One region of the Exiguobacterium abrahamii genome, then DNA from elsewhere that is predicted to be linked to it. Evidence: predicted binding sites of a transcription regulator. Region 1 holds the regulator's gene; the other holds the start of a gene.
The links. Region 1 encodes LexA, which represses DNA repair genes until DNA is damaged. Its sites were predicted from a motif close to CGAACATATGTTCG; they were not measured.
Positions count from the first base shown of each region.

Region 1 (3,217 bases):
CCCAGATTTCGTTTGCATCATGCTCGACCCAGCCTGGTTGTGGGAAGTATTGCTTGAATTCCCGTTGTGCCGAGTTGACGATTTTCCCATCGTGATCGAAGATGATTGCACGTGAGCTTGTCGTACCTTGGTCGAGTGCTAGGATATACTTGTTTTCCATTTCGAAATCCCCCTTGAGCATTATGTGTTAGTGAGACGTGATCTTAGTAGATCAATTGATAGATGAATACGGCAATCGCTCCACCGATGATTGGACCAATGACAGGAATCCATGAATAGCCCCAGTCAGATGAACCTTTATTCGGAATCGGTAGGATAGCGTGCGCGATACGCGGTCCAAGGTCACGAGCCGGGTTGATGGCATACCCTGTTGTACCACCGAGCGATAGACCGATGACGACGACGAGTAAACCGACGATGAGTGGTTTTAAGCCGTCTCCGAACGTCGTTAAACCGAGTGCCAAGATACCGAAGACAAGAACGAATGTCCCGATGATCTCAGAAATCAAGTTCGACGGCGTATGACGAATCGCTGGACCTGTTGCGAACACACCGAGTTTTGCAGCTTGATCATCAGTCGCTTCAAAATGTTTCATGTAATGAAGCCAAACGAGAATGGCGCCGATGAAAGCTCCGACAAGTTGTCCGGCAATGTAGATCGGAACGTCTGCCCACGGTAGGTCAGAGTTCAAAGCAAGTGCAATCGTCAATGCGGGGTTCAAGTGTGCTCCACTTTCAGCAGCGACGAATGCTGCTGTCATGACGGCAAGACCCCAAGCGAACGTGATGACGATCCATCCGCTGTTTTCCGATTTCGTCTTTTTCAAGACGACACCGGCGACGACTCCATCCCCGAGCAGGATGAGGATCATCGTACCAATCATTTCTAGTACAAAGTTATTCATGCAAAAACCCTCCCTTTGGATTAAAGCAGATAATGGCCTTTCTACTTTAAATTACTCCGAATTGAGAACGTTTTCAATACATATAATTGAAATATAGGAATGGAAATTTTTTATTTTGATGTTTAAAGATACGAAAAAGTGGATAAGAAAACACCTCATTCTGCTTGCAAGCAAGCAAAAGAGGTGTTACCGACGACGTTTTTTTCTTTTTTTAGGTCGAAACCAACTGCTGGAATAATCTAGTAGGATATGAATCGTACTCGCCACCATGATCCCGACGACGAATGCAGGCAGGGAAGCGAACCACGAATCAATCGTAGCAGAATCAAGAACCTGAAAATATAGACTTAAAAATAGTAGCGGAATCAGAATCGCCGCACTATAAAGAAGCCGAATGATGTCTCCGATGATCAGTCCATGCGACCAAATCGATCGGTGAGGCATGATCTTGACATAAGGCATCCACAAGACTCGAAATGGTCCAAAGCGATAATACGGTTCTGACTTTAAATCGAGGTCGGGTGACAACCAAAGGGTACCAACAGCGATACCGATGGCGGTTGGTAACCAATCGGTTTGTTGCGTTGCGACCGAATACGCAACGTAACCCGTCAGTGCGACGGTATTGACGGTATCATGAACATTTCCTGAAGGCATGAAAAAAGACCAGTCGTAACTGGTCCCTCCGTCAATGAATCGTCCGATACACGCCGATTACCTTACCAAGAATGGAGACATTATCGAAATACATCGGATCCATCGAGTCATTTTCTGGTTGTAGACGTACCTGTTGATCTTCTAAGAAGAACCGTTTCACCGTCGCTTCGCTATCTTCGGTCATAGCTACGACGATTTCTCCGTTTTCTGCTGTGTTTTGTTGGCGCACGATGACACGATCGCCGTCAAGAATACCTGCGTTAATCATCGATTCACCATCGATCGTCAACATGAAGACCGTCTCGTTTCCTACATAATGTGCAGGGAGTGGGAACTGTTCTTCGATGTTTTCAATCGCTGTAATCGGAAGACCCGCTGTGACTTTCCCGATGACGGGAACATGGACGATGGCTTCCGTGATTTCTTCAGGCTTATCAAGCAATATCTCAATCGCACGTGGTTTCGTCGGGTCACGGCGAATCATTCCCCGTTTCTCGAGTCGATCCAAATGACCGTGTACCGTCGAGCTAGACGCGAGTCCGACTGCTTCTCCGATTTCACGAACTGATGGTGGATACCCCTTCAGTTTCACTTCAGAGACGATGTAGTCGAGAATCTCTTGTTGGCGCTTAGACATTTTCCGCATACGAATTGCCACCTCTTTCTGGATTGAAGTTTGAAATGTAAGAATATATGTTTCTAGATTCACTATAACATAGAACAAATGAGCGTACAAACAATTGTTCGACATTTTGTGTTGACCGAACACGGGTTCTGTGTTTATTATGAGTTATGCGAACAATTGTTCCGCGAACATTTATTCTAACTCATTCATTTCATATTTGGAGGGATTCATGATGATTCATACGATTCGTACTCATGCTTTTTCAATTCTCTTCTATGCATTAAGTATTGCCTTCGTGATCTTTTTACTCACACCACGCCCGGATGAAAAAGTGGCGCAACTGATGACTGCTTCCGTTACGGTCGATGAGAACGCTACAGTCGAACAAATTGCTGAAGTCTACAATGATGGTTCGATGTCAAATGAAGAATACGTCAACTGGTTGATTAAAAATAATGATGTCGAGACAAAACACGTCATTTCAAAAAGCAAAATCGTTGTACCAATCGCACAACAATGACAAAATGGAAAAGTTGTGAAAGAACGAACAGGGATGTGAGGTACGATGAAGGTCGTGATTTATTGTCGGGTGTCGACCGAAAAAGAAGCACAAGATAGTTCGATTGAACGCCAACGGATGGAACTTTCGAAGGTCGCGTCTCAAAAGGGTTTTGATGTCGTGGATGTCGTCTCTGAAAAAGAGAGTGGCTATGACGTCGATCGGGAAGGGATGCTGACGGTTCTTGATCATGTGACACGTGACGCGGTAGATGCGGTCCTCGTGACGGATGATACACGGATTGGTCGTGGGAATGCGAAAATCGCTATTTTGCACACGTTTAAGAAGCACGGTGTTCGGTTGATGACGCTTGATTCCGATGGAGAATACCAGCTTGCAGATGCAGAAGCGATGGTCCTTGAGATCGTCTCACTGGTGGAAGAATATCAACGGAAACTGCATAACGCAAAAATCGCGCGCGGCATGCGGCGAGCTGTCGAACAAGGGTTTCGCCCGGAACGAAATCTCAAT
Region 1 covers NZ_JADOYC010000001.1:1,734,887-1,738,103, reverse strand. Annotated here, with positions in the region: gene glpK (glycerol kinase GlpK) at 1-160, opposite strand, end outside; gene ITJ88_RS09025 (MIP/aquaporin family protein) at 204-905, opposite strand; gene ITJ88_RS09020 (metal-binding protein) at 1,092-1,562, opposite strand; gene lexA (transcriptional repressor LexA) at 1,594-2,208, opposite strand; gene yneA (cell division suppressor protein YneA) at 2,420-2,707, shown strand; gene ITJ88_RS09005 (YneB family resolvase-like protein) at 2,753-3,217, shown strand, end outside.

Region 2 (3,217 bases), 1.4 Mb from region 1:
CATCAAGTAATCGATTTGTCCCGTGATCGGATGAATCTCAATCGTCGGATCGACGAGACCGGTCGGACGGATGATTTGCTCGACCATCTCTTTCGAATGTTCGAGTTCATACGGTCCTGGTGTCGCCGAGATATAGATCGCCTGACTGACTTTTTCCTCAAACTCCTCAAACCGTAACGGACGGTTGTCTTTTGCCGACGGAAGACGGAAACCGTGATCGACGAGGACTTGTTTCCGCGCCTGGTCTCCGTTATACATCCCGCGAATTTGCGGCAGTGTGACGTGCGACTCATCGGCAACGAGTAAGAAGTCCTTCGGGAAGTAATCAAGCAACGTATACGGTGTTGCCCCTTCCGGCATCAAGTTCAAGTGACGCGAGTAGTTCTCGATTCCGGAACAATAGCCCATCTCACGCATCATCTCGAGATCGTAGTTCGTCCGTTGTTCGAGCCGTTGCGCTTCAAGCAACTGATTGTCTTCGCGTAGCTTCGCAAGCTGGACCTCCAGTTCCTTCTCGATGTTCGCGATCGCCTTCTGCAGACGGGTATCCCCCGTCACGAAGTGGGACGCCGGAAAGATCGAGATGTGCTCACGGTCCGCGACGATCTCACCTGTCAGCGGATCCATGTCACGGATCCGTTCGATCTCGTCACCGAAGAACTCGACCCGGACACACTGTTCGTCGCGTGACGCCGGGAAGATTTCGACGACGTCTCCGCGGACGCGGAACCGTCCGCGCTGGAAGTCGATGTCGTTACGCTCATACTGGATGTCGATTAGACGACGGAGCATCTCGTTACGCCCCATCTCATTGCCGACACGCAGTGACAAGACGTGGTTGTTGTACTCTTCCGGGTTACCGAGACCATAGATACACGAGACAGAAGCAACGATCAAGACGTCCTCCCGTTCGAACAGGGCGGACGTCGCCGAGTGGCGTAGTTTATCAATCTCATCGTTGATCGAAGAGTCCTTCTCAATGAACGTATCCGTCGATGGAACATACGCTTCCGGTTGGTAATAATCATAAAAACTAACGAAGTACTCGACCGCATTGTTCGGGAAGAATTCCTTGAACTCCGAGTAGAGTTGTCCCGCTAGTGTTTTGTTGTGGGCAAGGACGAGCGTCGGTTTCTTGATTTCCTTGATGACGTTCGAGACCGTGAACGTCTTCCCGGTACCGGTCGCCCCAAGCAACGTCTGATGTCGTTCGCCTTGCTTTAGCCCAGTCACCAATTTTTCGATTGCCGTCGGCTGATCACCGCCTGGCTCAAATGGTGAAACGAGTTCAAAATCCATCGTTTGCTTCCCCCTCATCACGTAAAAAATCTATTTTTATTGTACCACTTTACGAACAAACATTCGATTATGAAGTGCTCCTTTTAGGAAGTTACCCTTTTTTTCGAAAATGCAAAAGTTTCTTTTTGCTTCGAGTGTTGATCCTCGATTTTTCTGCTCAAAAAAATCCCCGTCACGGCTGTTCCGTGACAGGGATGTACTAATTTAATGCAAGGACCGCACTTTAGTGCGACCATGGACCGGCTCGTTGACGAACAGAATACCAAGTTCATGATGATCTTGTTCATAGAAGGCACGCTGCGCAAACCGGATGTCGCCGTTATGGTTCATGACTTCAAGACGCAGATACGGTTTGTGTTTTTGGATGGCTTCGTAGAACGATGTTTCCGAATCGACCTTCTCACCATTGACCTTATAGATCGCTTCACCCGGAATCAAGCCCATCTCGGCAGCTGGTTTATCAGGTAGCGTTCCGAGTATGACGGCACCACGCGTTCCATTGAGGAACAATGGTGTCTGTGCCCGGTTCAAGCGTTTGACCCGCTGATGCAATAGGATGTGCAGGACGAGCAACAGGACGATCCCGTACAGCCATTCAGCTTGCCCGGTGACGTATGCAAGAACCGTCAATAGAATCGCGACGAGACTCGTGATCAAACGTCCTTGAACGAGCGGACGCATCAATTCTTTCGGCAACTTACCCGTAAAGAGGAAGCTGAAGCCGATCGGTAACCAAAGCACGATCGGAACGAGCTCTGGGAAGCTGTAACGTGGCCACCAGGCTTCAAGCACGTCACCCGGAACAAAGACGAGCAAAGGCAATAGCCAAAGTTTATTCGCTGACAGCCCACCGATGAAGCGACCACGCTTCGAAACGACGAGTGACGGTGACAGGCGTCGCTTTCCGCGCCACCAGACGAGGAGACATTCCGCGACGAGCGTTAACGTCGCAAGCAATAAAATCATTTTCGGCTCAACCGCTCGAACCGGATCAAGACGTGCATCCATTAGGAACCAGCCGGCAAGTCCAAGCAAGACGATCGGCCAAAGCGGTACGTTCAAGCGAACGATCCCGACCAACAGCAGGACGCTCGAGAGTCCGAGTAACAACAGAGCGTATTGCGGCGTCAGCGTCAATCCGAGCCAACCACTGACGACGGATAAGACGAGACCAATCAGTAACCCAGGTAAAAGTGTTTCAAGAACATCGCTTCGTTTACCGTGTGTTCGGGAGCGGAACAATCCGCGTTCCCGTTTGACACGCCGGATGCCGATGACCCAACTGACAAGGAGTGCTAACCACAAGGTCGGACTGGCGATGAGACTAATCGCGGTCCAACCAATTTCATCGAGTAATTCCACGCGCATTCAGACCTCTTTCCATTCCTTATTATTGAGCAGCGACCTCGAGTGCTTTTTTCCGCTGGACGTCATTCTTGTCGTCCTCGAGTTTCTTCAGGAGACGCGTCTCCATCTCACCCGCTGTCTGCTGATCGATTTTTCCAGTGACGTCGAGTTTCGCATCCTTTTGCAAAGCTTCGACGGCTTGCTTCATCGTGTCACCGAAATACCCATCCTGTCCTTTTGGCTCGTAACCGATTGCTTCAAGGACCAGGTGAGCGTTTTCGACCGATTTACCGTAGTCACCGACTGCAAGTGACTTCTGATCAGTCAGGATCTTCGTGACGTTGAAGTATGCTGGTTGCTTGACTTCGATTGTCGGTTCGACCCCTTTTTTGTGGATCCAGTTGCCGTCCGGCGTCAGCCATTTGTTCGTCGTCAACTTCAAATCACTACCGTCCTTCAGATCATACGCACTTTGGACGATGCCTTTACCGAACGATTTCGTACCGACGACCTCAGCCCCGGCACCTTCCTTCAGACCGGCTGCCAGAATCTCAGAGGCTGACGCTGATCC
Region 2 covers NZ_JADOYC010000001.1:380,826-384,042, reverse strand. Annotated here, with positions in the region: gene uvrB (excinuclease ABC subunit UvrB) at 1-1,299, opposite strand, end outside; gene ITJ88_RS01860 (PDZ domain-containing protein) at 1,504-2,667, opposite strand; gene ITJ88_RS01855 (S41 family peptidase) at 2,690-3,217, opposite strand, start outside.
Region 2: a site for LexA is predicted at 1,352-1,365, ahead of uvrB (excinuclease ABC subunit UvrB). Genes of this name have one in related genera too.